Regions from separate parts of the Mesorhizobium sp. WSM4871 genome, predicted to be linked through region 3. Evidence: predicted binding sites of a transcription regulator. Region 3 holds the regulator's gene; each other region holds the start of a gene.
What was found. Region 3 encodes LexA, which represses DNA repair genes until DNA is damaged. Its sites were predicted from a motif close to TGTTCNNNNTGTGTTCNG; they were not measured.

Region 1: a site for LexA is predicted at 2,809-2,826, ahead of AC0L2H_RS07120 (ATP-dependent helicase). Genes of this name have one in related genera too.
Region 2: a site for LexA is predicted at 2,751-2,768, ahead of dinB (DNA polymerase IV). Genes of this name have one in related genera too.

What each region holds. Positions count from the first base shown of each region.
Region 1 is NZ_JBVVPU010000003.1:97,518-103,106, forward strand. Features, by position in the region: one part of gene AC0L2H_RS07115 (IS5 family transposase) at 1-9, opposite strand, end outside; gene AC0L2H_RS07120 (ATP-dependent helicase) at 90-2,768, opposite strand; gene AC0L2H_RS07125 (flavin-containing monooxygenase) at 2,908-4,176, opposite strand; gene AC0L2H_RS07130 (LuxR C-terminal-related transcriptional regulator) at 4,310-5,589, opposite strand, start outside.
Region 2 is NZ_JBVVPU010000004.1:383,281-388,869, forward strand. Features, by position in the region: gene AC0L2H_RS11160 (class I SAM-dependent methyltransferase) at 1-273, opposite strand, end outside; gene AC0L2H_RS11165 (LysR family transcriptional regulator) at 405-1,340, shown strand; gene dinB (DNA polymerase IV) at 1,454-2,695, opposite strand; gene AC0L2H_RS11175 (AfsR/SARP family transcriptional regulator) at 3,042-4,751, opposite strand; gene AC0L2H_RS11180 (DUF4242 domain-containing protein) at 4,929-5,201, shown strand; gene AC0L2H_RS11185 (hypothetical protein) at 5,348-5,589, shown strand, end outside.
Region 3 is NZ_JBVVPU010000005.1:390,714-396,302, reverse strand. Features, by position in the region: gene moaC (cyclic pyranopterin monophosphate synthase MoaC) at 1-79, shown strand, start outside; gene AC0L2H_RS13670 (molybdopterin molybdotransferase MoeA) at 80-1,285, shown strand; gene lexA (transcriptional repressor LexA) at 1,392-2,144, shown strand; gene AC0L2H_RS13660 (ComEC/Rec2 family competence protein) at 2,138-4,606, opposite strand; gene AC0L2H_RS13655 (adenylate/guanylate cyclase domain-containing protein) at 5,170-5,589, shown strand, end outside.

The DNA of each region.
Region 1 (5,589 bases), on a different contig from region 3:
TCGTTCCATCCAAAGCTTGAATCACAATCAAGCCAAAAGTGGAATCCTGAATCTCAACAAGCCTTAGGACAACAGGGCAAGTAGGCGGCTCAAACGCCAGTGACAAACCCGTCCAGCACGCGTTTCTGGCCGGCCTTGTCGAAGTCGATGGTCAGCTTGTTGCCTTCGATTGCCGCGATGTTGCCGTTGCCGAATTTCTGGTGGAAGACGCGGTCGCCGACGCTGAAGGCCGACGGCGTGTCGGCGACGGATTTGGCGACCAGCTCGCCGTCGATGGTGCGGCCCTTGACGCTGGTGCGGCCGGCGCCGTAGCCGGAGTCGGTCTCGCCATAGCCGATGCGCTCGACCTGATGGCCGGAGCGCGAGCCCCAGTTGCGGTCGGTCGCCTCGGTGCGGTTGGCTTGCGCGCGCTGCCAGCCCGGCGTCGCATATGTGTTGGAGAAGCTTCCCGATTTCTCTTCGCCGACATTGTCGAAGCGCGAGGCGCCGTAAGGGTTCTGTCGGCCGCCACGGCCCGAGGCGAATGAGCCGCCACCATAGGAATTGCCATAGCCGCCATAGGAGTTGCCGCTTTCGGCGACCTCGACATGGGCTTCCGGCAGTTCTTCGAGGAAGCGCGAGGGAATGGTTGACTGCCACAGGCCATGGATGCGGCGGTTGGAGACGAACCAGAGGTGCAGGTTCTTCTTGGCCCGGGTCAGCCCGACATAGGCGAGGCGGCGCTCTTCCTCGAGCCCGGAGCGGCCGCCTTCATCCAGTGACCGCTGATGCGGGAACAGGCCTTCCTCCCAGCCGGGGAGAAATACGGTCTCGAATTCGAGGCCCTTGGCCGAATGCAGCGTCATGATGTTGACGGCGTCGAGGGACTCATTCTGCTCGGCGTCCATCACAAGTGCTACATGTTCAAGGAAGGAGCGCAGCGATTCATACTCCTCCATGGAGCGGATCAGCTCCTTCAGGTTCTCCAGCCGTCCCGGTGCTTCCACCGAGCGGTCGTTTTTCCACATGTCGGTGTAGCCGCTCTCCTCCAGAATGGTCTCGGCGAGTTCGGTGTGCGGCGTGGTCTCCAGCGCTTTTTGCCAGCGTTCGAAATTCGCAGCGACCTCGCGCAGCGCGGCGCGCGGCTTCGGCTTCAGCTCGTCGCTTTCGGCGAGCTTGGCGGCGGCCTCCAGCATCGGGATGCGCAGCGCGCGCGCGGTGTCGTGGATCTGGCGGATGGTGGCTTCGCCAAGCCCGCGCTTCGGCACGTTGACGATGCGCTCGAAGGCGAGGTCGTCGGCGCCTTGCGCGACGACGCGGAAGAAGGCCAGCGCGTCGCGGATTTCCATGCGTTCGTAGAAGCGCGGGCCGCCGATGACGCGGTAATTGAGGCCGAGCGTGACGAAACGGTCCTCGAATTCGCGCATCTGGAAGGACGCGCGCACAAGAATGGCCATGTCGTTGAGATTATGCTTCTGCCGCTGATAGGCCTCGATGGTCTCGCCGACGGCGCGCGCCTCTTCCTCCGAGTCCCAGGCGGCGTGGACATGCACCTTCTCGTCGTCCTCGGCGACTTTTTCGGTGAACAGCGTCTTGCCGAAGCGGCCCTCATTGTGGGCGATCAGGTGGGAAGCCGTGCCAAGAATGTGCGCGGTCGAGCGGTAGTTGCGCTCCAGCCTTATGATGGTGGCGCCGGGGAAATCCTTGTCGAAGCGCAGGATGTTGTCGACCTCGGCGCCGCGCCAGCCATAGATGGATTGATCGTCGTCGCCGACGCAGCAGATGTTTACGGTGGCCGGGCGCTGATATCCCTCCCCCTTGAGGGGAGGGTGGCCGGGCGAAGCCCGGTCGGGTGGGGTCCTGGCGGCAGTGCTCGACGTTTTTGCGGTGCCTTCTGCGGCGACCCCCTCCGCCCGCTTCGCGGGCACCTCCCCCTCAAGGGGGGAGGATTGTGGCCGCTGCGCCAAGAGCCGCAGCCACATGTACTGCGCGGTGTTGGTGTCTTGGTACTCGTCGACGAGGATGTATTTGAAGCGCTTGTGGTATTCCTTCAGCACATCGGGATAGGCGCGGAAGATGCGGATCGGGTGGCACAATAGGTCGCCGAAATCGCAGGCGTTGAGCGTCTGCAATCGCTCCTGATAGGCCTTGTAGAGCTCGCGGCCCTTGCCGTTGGCGAAGGAGCGGGCGTCGCCCTCGGGGATGTCGGCCGGGCCAAGCCCCTTGTTCTTCCAGCCGTCGATCATCTGGGCGAACTGCTTGGCCGGCCAGCGCTTGTCGTCCAGCCCCTCGGCCTGGATCAGCTGCTTGATCAGGCGCACGACGTCGTCGGTGTCGAGAATGGTGAAATCGGATTTGATCCCCGCCAGCTCGGCGTGCCGGCGCAGCAGCTTCACGCCGATCGAGTGAAACGTGCCGAGCCAGGGCATGCCCTCGACATTGCCTTCGCCGATCAGGATGCCGATGCGCTGCTTCATCTCGCGCGCCGCCTTGTTGGTGAAGGTGACGGCGAGGATCTGCGAGGGGAAGGCCTTGCCAGTGGCGAGGATGTGGGCGATGCGGGTGGTGAGCACGCGCGTCTTGCCGGTGCCGGCGCCGGCCAGCACCAGAACCGGGCCTTCGGTGGTCTCCACCGCCAGCCGCTGCTCGGGGTTCAACCCCTTGAGATAGTCGGGCGCATTGTTTTGGCCGCTGCGGGCGGCCATGGCGCGCGCGGCGATGCCGGACGGGGCCGCGGGCCGCGCATTCGGTTCGTCAAAAAAGGGCATGTCTTCCGAAAAGCCGGACATCGCCCCCGAATGTAGTGATTCGGCAGCGAAAGGCCAGAAGTGTCTACGTTTTGTTCCGATTTGGAAGCCGAATTGCCGATCGCCGTGCGAATATTATCGCCCGGCGCCCGACAATCCGGCCAAAGCCCTCTTGCGAGTGTTAGCTGGCGGCGGCCCGCATGCGCTCGCCGATCTTGTCGGCGACGTAGCCGGCATCGCGTGCCGCGCCGTGGATCATCGTGGAGGAGGTCGAATGCTGGAAATGCAGACCGCAGACATAGAGGCCCGGTTCGCCCTCCACAGTGCCGCGATACTGCTTCACCCGGCCAGTGTCGTCGAAGACCGGCAGCTTGATCCAATCCAGCCCGGCGCGGAAACCGGTGCACCAGATGACGTTCGAAACGTCGAGAACCTGGCCATCGTCGAGCAGCGGCTTGCCGTCACTGACGCCGGCGACGCGGGAGACCCTGCGAATGCCGGCGGCGTCCAAATCGCCGGGCTTGACCCGGATCAGCGGCAGGCCATGGGCCAGTTGCCCCGGCTTGGCCCTGCGGCCCATTGGGGTGTCGACCGTGAGCAATCGGTGGAAAACGATGCGGAAGACGATCGGGAGGACCAGGCGCATGGCAAAATAGCCATTGTAGGCGACCGGGATGTTGCCGGGATGTCGTCCGGCCAGCCAGACCTGGTGCGTGCGGGCGAGATCCATGGCGATTTCCGCGCCGGAATTGCTGGCGCCGACCAGCAGCACGCTGCCCGTATTGAGCTGCGCGGGATTCTGGTAGGCGCTTGAGTGGAATTGCCGGATCGACGGATCGAGCGATGCGGCGAAATCCGGGATTTTCGGCTTCTGGTAGCTCGAGGCCGCGGCCACGACGTGATTGGCGACGTAGCGGGTCCGGCCCGATGTGACGACATAGCGGTCGCCGGTACGGGTCACCTCGTCGACCTTGACGGCGGTGCGTACCGGGAGGGCGAATTTCCTCGCATAGGCTTCGAGATAGTCGGCCATCTCGTCCTTGGTCGGGAAGGAATAGCGGCCAGCGGGGAAGGGCATGCCGGCCAGTCCGTCAAAGCGCGCCGGCGTGAACAGGCGCAACGAATCCCAGCGTGAGCGCCAGATGTCGCCGACGCGTTCGCGCGCTTCCAGGATGACGAACTTCACGCCCTTGCGGGCGAGGTGATAGCCGACGGATAGGCCGTTTTGGCCGGCGCCGATGACGACGACATCGACATGTTCTTCCCTGCGCGCGGGCCGCTTTTCGTCGCCTGTTGGCGCCTGGCTGCCCGTTGCCAGCAGTGCGCCGGCCTCCAGGTGCATGAACGCCGCACCCTGTTCCAGCAACGCGCCGGCGCGCGCCCTGGTTTCGGTGATGCCGACGCCATGATGGCCGTGTGGTTTCATTTCGTGGGTCGAAGTCGGGTTCATGATCGCTCCATGCGGTTCGTCAGTGTGGAGCAAAATAGCGAACCGGCACGGCGCCGCTTCGGGGAGACACCTCACGAGAGAAGAAAATGCCATGGGGATTTTCCCCCATGCCCCACGCGATCTTCGGATCCTGTCAGACCAAGCCGTTTTGGAAGGCGTAGGCTGCCGCGGCGGTGCGCGAGTTGACGGCCAGCTTGTCGAAGATGTTGCTGAGATGTCGGTCGACGGTCTTTTCGCTTAGCCCTAATTCTGTCGCGATCAGCCTGTTCGTCTTGCCGGTGGCGACGAGGCCGAGGACCTCGATCTCGCGCCGCGTCAGACCATGCGAAGATGAAGCGGCCGGCCGCATCAACAGATTGACGCGAGCGAGGTCGGGTGCGGCGCCAAGCGCTGCGAAAACCGATCTGGCGACCTCGAATTCCAGTTCGGCTCCATCTTCGTCGCCAAGCATGCGGCAGGCCTGACCGGCCAGCACGCGCAGACGCGCCTCCAGATAGGGCGCGCCGGCGCGCTGCCAGATCGTCAGCGCTGCACGGAAATGGCCGAGCGCTGTCGCGGCATTACCGCCAGCGATCTCGATTTCGCCTCTCGCCTGCGAGGTCATCGCGGCCAGGATCTCGGTGGCGAAGCGGCCGGCGATCGCCTCCAGTTCCGCGCAGGCTTCGCGCGCTTCGTCGACGGCGGCCGCTGCCATCATGATCTCGACCACCGCCGGCAGCAGGCGGGCACGGCCCAGCGGCGCCCTGGTCGTGGCCAGCACACGGCGAATGGTTGCCGCCGCCTGCTCAGCCCGGCCCTGCGTGAGGCGCAGCAGCGCCATGCCGGGCTGCGGCTCCAGTCCGAGCCGGCTGGCGGTGCGGTAGAGGTCTTCGGCGGCGGCGAATTCTCCGCGCAGCCGATGGATTTCGGCCTCCTGATAGGCCGCGCCCGCCGCCGCTTCGTTGCCGATGGCATGCGTCAGCGACAGCGTCGCGCGCCTGGCCTCGGCGATGGAGTCCTGCCAGGCGCCGTTCAATTCCATGATCTCGGCGCGGTGCAACAGGCAGACGCCGTTGAACTGCACCAGTTGCGGCTGCGCCCCGCACCAGTCCGACAGCGCTTGCGTCCATTCGCGCGAACGATCGAATGCGTAGACCTGTCGGCACGCGGCGATGAGGTTGCAGTAGATGAGGCCGGTGACGATGGGCGAGAGCTTGCCGTCGGCGGCCGGCAGCATGGCTTCGTCGAGCAGGGCGATGCCTTCCTCGACCCGGCCCTGCCGGACCAGCGCGCGCCCGAGATAGCATCTGGCGAAGGCGATCAGATCGATGTCGCAACAGCGTTCGCCGATCGCCAGCGCCTGCCTTGCCAGCGCCTCCGATGCCGGATCGTTGCCGGTCATGATTTCCTTTTGAGCCGCCACCAACACCAGAT
Region 2 (5,589 bases), on a different contig from region 3:
CTGCTCGTCGTTGAGATAGAACGCGTCCTTGGCTTCATCGTACTCGACGTAGCCCGCAGCCGCCTGCCCGGAAAGCCATTCCCTCACCAGGCGTTCCTGGGTGCCGGTGCGCGTCGAAAGTTCGGCGGCCGTCATCTTGCCGCCTTCGCGCAGCGCCTTGAACAGGCCGAGCCTGTCTCCCAGCAACACCCCCGCGCCCGTAGCGATCGCACCGAGATCACCGACCATTTTCCCCAAGAATGCGTCCAACTTTTCCTGACTGGCTTCAGACATCGCAATCTCCCTTTGGGCTGGATCTCCTCAACCGCGTTCGGTGACGCCGATCCCAATTCAGATCGGCTCCGGCAGCGGCCAAGCTGCCATAAAGGCTGCTGAAGTTTACTTGGGCGTGAGGGAGGCGGATAATGCCGAATTATCATCGCGGCGATGCAGACGGGACATCGGCGGAGATTATTATGGAGATGCATGAAATCCGCTATTTTCTGGCGGCCAGCGAGACCCTCAACTTTCATCGCGCGGCGGACCTCGTTCACGTCGGCCAGCCTGCGCTGACGCGGGCCATACAGAAGCTGGAGGCGGAACTTGGCGGCTATCTTTTCCATCGCGAGAAGACCCGAGTCCGGCTCACCGATTTCGGCTGTCTGATGCGGACCCATCTTGACGAAGTACTGCAGCGTTCGGAGACTGCGAAGAGGACGGCCAGGAGCTTCCTCTCGCTGGAAACCGCGTCGCTGACGCTCGGTGTGATGTGCACCATAGGCCCGCTGCGCTTCATCGGTTTCCTCAATGCCTTTCGAGAGCGCTATCCAGGCATAGAAGTGACCGTGATCGAGGGCGCGGCAAGCCATCTCACCGACCTTCTGACCGAGGGCAAGCTTGACGTCGCCCTGCTGGCAAGACCCGAACCATTCGACCATGGCCTGAAGGCGGATCCTGTTTACCGGGAGCGCTTCGGTATCGCCTTCTCGACCGGTCATCCTTTCGAGATGCGCAATACGCTTCATCTTGCCGACGTTCGCGGCGAAGCCTATCTCGAGCGCATCAATTGCGAATATGGCGATCACATAGACGGGCTCTGCCGGAACATCGGCTTCGATATCCGCAGCGCCTTTCGCAGCGAGCGCGAGGATTGGATTCTGGCGATGATCGCCGCGGGCATGGGCGTCTGCTTCATCGCGGAATACTCGGCCAGCCATCCCGGGGTCTGTCACAGGCCCGTCGTCGACCCTGAAATCATACGCGAGGTGTCGCTCGTTTCAGTGACCGACCGCTTGCCTTCACCTGTTGTCTCGGCTTTTGCCGAAGCGGTGAGGGAGCACGACTGGCAAATGGCCCAATAGGAGCTCCGGTCAAAGCGCATCCGCGTGGCCGGGAGCGCGGGGCGGACCATTCACAGGCGGATGCGGTTCGTCAACCGGGCGCGGATGGCGAAACAGCGATCACCCGCGCCGGTTCAGAGCTCCTTTTCCGCCAGTTCGCGAAACGCGTCGGGAACCGACCGCCGCGGCCCGAGCGCCACCGAGGCATAACCGACCGCTTCCCAGCCGAAACGGTCGCGGATCTTGTCGATGGCGCGGTCGGCGGTCCAGCGTGCGGCACCCTTGTGCGTGCCGGGGCGGCGCCGGTCGTCGTCGAGGCCGAGCGGCAGTTCCAGTTGCAGGCCCGCCTGCTGCTCCAGATGCGAGACGGCGATCGCCAGCAGCGAGATGGTCTTTTCGTGCGGATGATCGACAAGCACCTTGCGCACCAGCGCCTCGGCGATCTCGGCCAGCATGGCGGTTGCCGAAATCGGCTGGTCGAGAGTGATCGAGCGCGTCACCGAGCGCAAATCGGCGAAGCGGACGCGCACCGTCACCGTGCGGCCGGGCCGCGATTTCGCCCGCAGCCGCGTGGCGACCCGGTCGGCCAGATGCAGCAGCGCCGGCACGAAGACATTTTCGGCGGCGGGCTTCCTGCCGAGCGCCGACTGCGCGCCGGCCGAGCGCGCACGGCGCTGCGTCTCGAGCTTGCGCGGATCGCGGTTCCACGCCAGCGCGTTGAGCTTTTCGCCAGCCGCTGGCCCGAGCAGGCGCTCCAGCGACCATCCCGGCGTCTTCGCCAGCTCGCCGATGGTGTTGACGCCGATGCCGGCCAGCCGCTGCCTGGTGACCGGGCCGACGCCCCACATCAGCTCGACCGGCAAATCGTGCAGGAACTCCAGCTCATGGCGCGGATCGACCACCACCAGCCCGTCGGGCTTGGCCACTTGCGAGGCGATCTTGGCCAGATGCTTGGTGCGCGCCACGCCGACCGAGATCGGCAGGCCGAGTTCTTCGCGCACGCGGCGGCGGATGGAAGCGGCGATCTCGGCCGGCGGACCGAACAGATGGGTGCAGCCGGCGACATCGGCGAAGGCCTCGTCGATGGAAATACGCTCGACCACCGGCGTGAAATCGCCAAGCACTTGAATAGCCGCGTCGCCCAGCCGCTGGTAGTCCCAGAAGTTGCCGCCGACGAAGATCAGCCCGGGGCAGAGTTCGCGCGCCCGCCGCCCCGGCATGCCGCCGCGCACGCCGAAAGCCCTGGCCTCATAGGAGGCGGCCAGCACGACGCCGCTACCGACGGCGATCGGCTTGCCGCGAAGCGACGGGTCAAGCAATTGCTCGACCGAGGCATAGAAGGCGTCGAGATCCGCGTGGAGGATGTTGGCTTCCATCCGAGCCGTTCGCCCGCGGCGATTGGAACGCCGCATTGTCTTGAGGGTGGCTGACCGGAACATACAGAGAACATTGCAGGCGGATTGTCAAGGAGCGCCATGGATGAGCCAAGCACCCCCCTCTGTCCTGCCGGACATCTCCCCCGCAAGGGGGGAGATCGGATGTCATCTCGGCTTTCGCCAACTATCAACGCGGGAAGGCAGGCGGGACGTCGAGACTGCCAATCTCCCCCTTTGCGGGGGAGATGTCCGGCAGGACAGAGGGGGTGCCTCGCGCGACCGTTGCGTCAAGTCATTGTTCAGCGTGGACTCCTGCAGTCGCTGTCGCGGGAAACAGAACGATAGCCTACCGCCGTCCGCCAATAAACGCCGCCGCGCGCGCGACATGCGTGTCGCGGTGCGTGCGGGCGGCCAGCGCCAGCCATTCACGGCCGATGGCGTCGGCGACCTCCGGTCGGCCCTGGCGCAAGGTGATTTCGACCTGGCTGGCCAGGATCTCGACCTGGAGCGCGGAATAAGCGTCGGTGTCGCGACCGCAGCGGCGGTGTGCCTCGCCAAGCCACTCCATCGCTTCGGGCAGTGCCCCGTGGGCGGCATAGGTCAGTGCCAGCGCACGCGCCACCGCGCCTTCCCAGCAGGGATCGTTCATCTGGCAGCTCAGCGCAAAGGCTTCTTCCAACCCTGGCCGCAGCTCCCTCGGGTTCGCCTGCTGGCGGGTTCGGGATTCGCTCAGCACCGCGACCGGCCACGGCCGGAAGGAAATCCAGCGCTGTTCCTCGACCAGCGCCAGGCAATCGCCAAGCCAGCTATCGGCTTCCGGCAGCCGGTCCGCCGCAAGCAGGCCCCAGCCGCCCAGCCCCAACGACCAGATCTCGCGGCGGCGGTTGCCGGCGGAGCGGGCGTGCTCCAGCGACAGGGCGTAGTTGTCCAGCCCTTCTTCGATGCGGCCCCAGTCGATGAGGTTGAAGCCGATGACGCCGTGGATGCCGGCGAGCGCATCGCTATCCTCGGCCAATTCGACGGCCTGCGCCAGATAGGTGGCGGCGGTCGGGCGGCGGCCGGCCAGCGCCTCGACATAGCCAAGTTCGCGAAAGCCCGCCGAGGCGACGTCGGCGCTGCCCGACCGACGGGCCAGCTCGGTGCTCTGGCGAAGCAGGATCGAGCCCTCGTCGTCATAGCCCCTGACCGAATGGACCAGCGCGGTGCCGAGCTCGAAGGTGGCGGCGGCCGTGAGATGCGGGTCATTGGTCTTCTCGGCGTCGCGGACCGCGCGGCGCAGGCAATCGATGCCGGCATCCGCGGCACCGGCCGAGAGCGCGGCAAGGCCGGATTGCATCAGCGACCTGACGAAGGCTTCCGGCGAAATGCCGCCGGGCGGCGAGGCAATGGTGCGGCGAGCCGCGCTGCGCAGTGCCGCCGACGGCTTTTCGCCGAGCTCGGCCAGGAACACGGCTTCCGCCGCCTCGACCTGGCCGAGTGCGGCGTCATAGCGCCCGGCCAGCGCCAGGCTTTTGACCAGCAGGATATGGGCGCCTTCGTCATACGGGCTGCGCCGCACACCAAGCTCGGCCAGCCGCGTGGCGCGGCCATGGTCGTCGATGGACATTGCCCGGATGGTCTCTTGCCTGATCCGCGCTTCGACGATGCCGGCAATGCGTTCGCGCTCGACCAGCAGCCAGGTCGAAAATTCCGGGCTGCAGCGGGGCTCCATGCCGCCCAGCAGCGGGCCGGCCTGCTCGACATCGAAATCATCGCGGTCGAGGTTCCAGACATCGACCTCGATGTCGGCGGCAAAGCGGCACTCGACCGGATCGCCGTTCAGGCATTCCGACGCGTTGAGCGCCTTGCGCAGCGAAGCCAGGCACCAGCGCAGGGAGCCGAGCGGATCGACGGTTTCGGGAAACAGCTCCGCCGCCAGGCTGCGCCGGTCAAGCGGCGCGCGCGCCAGCGCCAGGCGGGCAAGTAGCGCCCAGGCCTGATGGCCGCGCACCGGCTGGCTTTGCCCGGCGGCATCGAGGATCGCCGGTTCGCCAAGGAGTTTGATTTTCCCGCCCACGCTTTTCCACCATCCGACAGCGACCGCCACAGCCTTGCGCGGCGACCGTGGGACGAAGCGTGTGACCGGTCGCGCACGTTTTTTGGTGTCGCGGCGCAGCGGGTCCAACGGCGCCCGGTTTCAAGGCCCCCGTGGACCCAACAAGTCAACGCAACAACGTAACAATGGAGACCGACAATGCCAACGTTCATCATCGAACGCGAGATTCCAGGCGCCGACAAGCTCAGCCCAGCCGAGCTGAAGGAGATTTCAGCGAAGTCCAACGCGGTCGTGGCCGGGCTCGGCGCGCCCTACAAATGGGTGACCTCCTATGTCGCCGGCGACAAGATCTACTGCGTCCATGAGGCCGACAGCGCCGCTGTCGTCGAGCGGCATGCCCGCGAGGGCGGCTTCCCTGCCAACAAGGTGACCGAGATCGCGGCGTTCATCGGACCCGCGACAGCCAGTTGAGGCGCGCCAAACCTTGATCGGAAAGATCACGCCCAAACAATGAGATAGGGCCTGATCCCTGCAAATTGAATCGGGCAGATCAATCGAGACGCGCGGCAAACGCGGCGCACGCGCCCGTTTCCGCCACACCAACGAATGGAAAGAAAATGACCATCACGCTTTGGACGCGGCGCCTTGCCGCTTCATCCCTGCTTTCGATCGCGGCCACCGCCACCCAGGCCCACGGCGCCAGCCAGCTGGCCGACAAGGTGCGGGCGGCCAACAGCCGCTTCGAGACCGTGTCGGCGGCGACCGCCGAAGGTTACGCGCCGATCCCCTGCGCCAGCGGCCTGGCCGGCGGCGCCATGGGCATCCACTATGTCAATGCAACCTATCTTAGGGATGACGC
Region 3 (5,589 bases):
CCGCGCCATGGTGATCTCCGGCGTCCGGCTGGTGGAAAAGACCGGCGGCAAGTCCGGCGACTACAAGGCAGGTTCTTAAATGGCGCTGGTCCCGGTGGCGGAGGCGCTCGAACGCCTCCTTGACGGTGCGACGGCGCTACCAGCCGAAAGCGTTGCGCTGATGGACGCGGCTGACCGGGTATTGGCCGAGCCCGTGATGGCGCTGCGCACCCAGCCGCCCTTCAATGCCTCGGCCATGGACGGCTATGCGGCGCGGGCCGCCGATGTCACATCCGCACCCGCCAGGCTTTCGGTGATCGGCATGGCGCCGGCCGGTCGTGGCTTCGAAGGCACTGTCGGTCCGGCGCAAGCCGTGCGCATTTTTACCGGAGCGCCGCTTCCCGCCGGCGCCGACACCATCGTTATCCAGGAGAACGCCAGGGATCTCGGCGGCGGCAGCATCGAAGTGACCGAGCCGACGCCGGAATGGCGAAACATACGCCGTCTGGGGCTCGACTTCTCGAAAGGCGATGTCCTGCTGGAGAAGGGCCGCCTGCTCGATCCGGCCGCATTGTCGCTGGCAGCCTCGGCCAATCATCCGCGTGTCAGCGTGGTGAAACGGCCCCTGGTCGCCATCATCGCCACCGGCGACGAATTGCTGCCGCCGGGCAGCGACCTCGGGCCCGACCAGATCATCTCGTCCAATGCCTATGGCGTTGCCGCCGCAGCCCGGTCGGTCGGTGCAAATGCCCTCGATCTCGGCATCGCCGCGGATCGCAAGGAAGCGATCGCCACTCTGGTGAAAAAGGCGGTCGCCGCCGGCGCCGATGTCCTCGTCACCCTCGGCGGCGCTTCGGTCGGCGACCACGACCTCGTCCATGACGTGCTGACCGGCGAAGGCATGACGCTCGATTTCTGGAAGATCGCCATGCGCCCCGGCAAGCCGCTGATGTCCGGGCGGCTGGGCACTGTCAGATGCATCGGCCTGCCCGGCAACCCGGTGGCGAGCCTGGTCTGCACGCAGCTTTTTCTGAAGCCGCTGCTGGCGCGGCTCGGCGGCCGGGCGTATCGGCAGGACATGCGCGAGGCGCGGCTCGGCGCCGCAATGCCGGCGAACGATCTCAGGCAGGATTATGTGCGCGCCGTGGTGACCGAAGAGGCCGGATCGTTCAAGGCGACGCCGTTCGGCATCCAGGATTCCTCGATGCTAAGAATGCTGGCCGACGCCAATGGGCTGATCGTGCGTGAGCCTTTCGCTCCCGTCGCCGCGGCCGGCGCTGCCTGCAGCGTGCTGATGCTACGCTGAACAAAACGTCAACACATTCATTAAACTTTAAATGGTTGCGGAACACAACTGGAACAGATAGTGTTTGTTCTGGGTTTGTTTTTCTGATTCTGTTTTGGGGGCCGCGATGCTGACACGCAAGCAACATGAACTGCTTATGTTCATCCACGAACGGATGAAGGAAAGCGGCATTCCGCCCTCGTTCGACGAGATGAAGGAAGCGCTCGATCTCGCCTCCAAATCCGGGATCCATCGGCTGATCACGGCGCTGGAGGAACGCGGCTTCATTCGCCGGCTACCGAATCGCGCTCGTGCGCTGGAGGTGCTGCGTCTTCCCGACTCGATTGCCCCTGGCCTCAATGCGGCGCGCAAATTCTCGCCGAGCGTCATTCAGGGCAGCCTTGGCCAAAACAATTCCGGGCAGGGTAACCTCGGACGGCAGATCAAGCCGGCGCTATCGCGAATGCCTTCCGCCGGCAACAATGACGACGCCGTTGCCGCGGTGTCCATTCCGGTGATGGGCCGCATCGCCGCGGGTGTGCCGATCGACGCCATCCAGCACCAGACGCACTCCATCTCGGTACCGCCGGACATGATTACAGGCGGCGCGCACTACGCGCTCGAGGTCAAGGGCGACTCGATGATCGAAGCCGGCATCTTCGACGGCGACACGGTCATCATCCGCAATGCCGACACCGCCCAGCCTGGCGAGATCGTCGTGGCGCTGGTCGACGAGGAGGAAGCGACGCTGAAACGGTTCCGCCGCAAGGGCGCTTCGATCGCACTCGAAGCCGCCAACCCGGCCTACGAGACGCGCATCTTCGGGCCGGACCGCGTCAAGGTGCAAGGCAAGCTCGTCGGTTTGATCCGGCGTTACTGAACCACAGACGGCTTGGATTTCTCGGGCTTGCGGTATGGCGGCAGCCCCCTCGCCTCGCGCGAAAACTTTCGCTGGGTATGCCATGGCCGATATGGCGCTTCGACGGCGAAGCGGATTTCTGCACGCATGGTCGCCGATTGCGGGTTGAAGAAGACGGCGGCACTGCCGGCGCGGGCAAGCTGCCGTTTGGTGACGACAAGGATCAGCGGATTGCGGCAGGGATCGTAGGCGGTGGCATCGTCGATGACGATCAGGTCGGCAAAGGCGCAGGCTGGCCGGGCGGTCTTGCGGTCGTCGGCGAGCGCGACGATAGCGCCCGACGGATGCCTGGCTATGCACAGGCCTTCTGTGCAGTAGAACGGCGCGCCCGGCGGCAATTCGGCCGGATCGGTTATGTCAAACTGAGCGTCGCCCTTGGCGAACGTCTCCGGTTCGACGATGGTTTCGGATACCAGCGCATGCTTCCAGTTGTCGGTGGTAAACACGTTCGAACGTACCCGGTTGATGGCAAGTTCGCCGTTCCCGATCGACAGCGCCACCAGATGCCCGTCCTCCGAGATCAGGACGTCGGGCGTGCGGGTGTGGGAAATCGTCAGCAGTCCGGCGAGCGCGAAAGGAAGGGCCGCGAGCCGTAGCCGGGTCGTCGCCATGGTCGCGATGACAAGGGCGATCGTCACCAGCAGGACGGACTGACGCGAAATCAGCCCGACCGCATCGATCGGCGAGCGCTGCGATATCCAGCCGGACAGGGCAATCATCGCCGTGAGCCCTTTGCCCATCACATAGAGGAAAGGGCCGTCGGCGCCGAACGGCATCGCCAACGCGCTGAGAACCGCGAAAGGCATGACCACCAGCGAAACAACAGGCATGACGGCCAGGTTGGCGAACAGGCTGAGCGGCGAGACGCGCTGGAAGTGCCAGATGGCGAAAAGCGCCGTTGCGCCGCCGGCGATGATGGAGGTCATGGCGAGGCCGCCCATCGCAGCCAGGAATTTTCGCGTGACGAAACCAGGCAGCGATCGTCGTGGCGGTGGCGTGGTGACCTTGCCTGCACGGTAATCGGACCAGCCGGCATAGGCGCCGACAAGTGCGGCGGTCGCGGCAAACGACATCTGGAAGCTCGGGCCGACCACCTCGTGCGGCGACACCAGGATGACGGCAATCGCCGAAATCGCCAGATTGCGCATGGTCAGTGCTGCCCGGTCGAAGAGCACCGCGATCAGCATCACCGCCAGCATGATGAAGCTGCGCTCGGCCGCGACCACCACGCCAGAAATGACGAGATAGGCCGCGATCGAAAAGAGTGCGGCCGCGGCCGCGTATTTCTTGATCGGCCGGCGCGAGGAAAAATCGGGAAACAGCGCGAAGGCGCCGCGCAGCAGCGCCATGACCGTACCGGCGACCAGCGCCATATGCAGGCCGGAGATGGAAATGATGTGGTAGATGCCGGTGCGCCGCATCGCCTCGTTGATCTTTTCCGGGATACCGGCGCGCACGCCGACGATCAGGGCCGCGGCGATTTCGCCCTCGGCGCCGCCAACTTGACCGCGAATACGGTTCGCGATGCTCTCGCGGGCGTTCTCGACCGCCGAAGAAAGGCGCGCGGCAAGCAGTGTGCCATCTGGCGGCGTGGCATCCGCGCCGACAAGTTTCGGCGTGCCGAGGAAAAAGCCGCTGGCGCCGATGCCGGTGAAATAGCTGTCGAAGGAGAAATCATAGCTGTCCGGCCGCACCGGGCCGGTCGGCGGCAGCAGCCTGGCGTAGCCGGTCACCACGGATCCGGCGGTCATGCCAGGCGGTATTTTTGACGCGGAAACGCGAACCCGTTCCGGGGGATAGCGCAGCGTCGGCCGGGCGGTTGAGATCACATCGATGGCCAGCCGGACGCGGCCATTCGCCATCTGGTCGAGGCTGACGACACGGCCGGTCAGCCGCGTCGGGATTTCCGAACCGAGCATCGGCGTTGCGACGCGCCAGGTCTCGACCTTGGCGGCGAGCACGCCGAGCGCGCACAACAGCGCCGCCATGAAGCACAGATGCGTCTTGCGCCATGACCGCGAGCCGGCCGCGCACAACGCCATCAGGACCACGACGGCGATGGGTTGCGCAAAACCCGGTTCCACGGCAAGCGAGAAATAGAAGATCGCCCCGGATGCGAGGAAAACCGGCACCAGCAGGAAGGCGATGCCCCGGTCGATTTCCAGGCTGGCCGCCGAGACCACGGCGGCGCGGATGCTGGATGACGAAAGGCGGCGAAACTGCCCGCCAAGGCGGGTCGTGGTGCCGACAGTCGGGACCGGCACCGTCGGCGTGCGATCCGGCGGCAAGGGCGGCGGGATATCGAGGCGCGGCAGCGAAGCTGGCGCCGGCGGGACGGGAACGGAGGCGGCGAACAGCAACCGTTCGCTGACGCCGCTGATCGCGTCCTCGCCCTCGTCCGTATCCCGGCCTCGTCCAGCCATCGGGTCTGCCCCTTGCGCCCTTGACCTCCTATGCTACATGAACGCGCGACGCGCGAAAGTCCGCGCAACCACATCCGCTTCCAGTGCCTGCCCTGGGTCCTTCCTTCAGCGATGGCTTTCGGCGACAAGACAACCCGCCGTATAACCCGCCGTAATTTCGGCGTCGATTTGCGATCCTCGGCCGGCTTCAATCCAACGACACCAGAGCCGTGCCGCATAAGATCCGGCGCGGACAAAGCGAAACTCTCGCTGTTACATCGCGGTGACAAAAGCACCACCACGGAGGCGTCACCCGGTTACCAAGGGCAGCAAATATCTCCGACCTTCTGGGAGTGGTGTGTCAGCGTCCCCAGAGGCTGCGTGGGCGTGTCGCCGGTTGGCTGTTAGCGCGGCGACCGGATCGCTTCACGCCTAGCAAGCGGGATAGCGAAATCTCGTGAAGGCAAGGTCAAGCTGCGTTCTCCGTGTGAATCGGCGACTGGCGGTGGCTGGGAGAAATGGATGCCATGCACGTTGGGCGTCTGGAAGTCGGCGGTACATGGGCGAGAGGGCCGCGCGGTGCAATGACCGCGCAGCGCCGCCTCGCAGCGATTCTGGCTTGCGACGTGGTCGGTTATTCGCGCCTGATGGAGCGCGACGAGCGCGGCACGATCGAGCGGCTCAAGACATACCGCAAGGACCTCCTCGAACCGCTGGTCTCCGAGCATCAGGGCCGGATCGTCAAGCTCACCGGCGACGGCATGCTGTGCGAGTTCGCGAGCGTCGTCAACGCGGTGACCTCGGCGATGTCGATCCAGCAGGCTTTGGCAGAACACGAGGCGGAGACGCCCGAGGAAGAGCGGATTCGCTTCCGCATCGGCGTCAATCTCGGCGACGTGGTCTACGAGGAGGACGGCGACCTCTACGGCGACGGTGTCAACATCGCCGTCCGCCTCGAAAGCATAGCCGATCCCGGCGCCGTGGTTGTCTCGGGCACCGCCTAC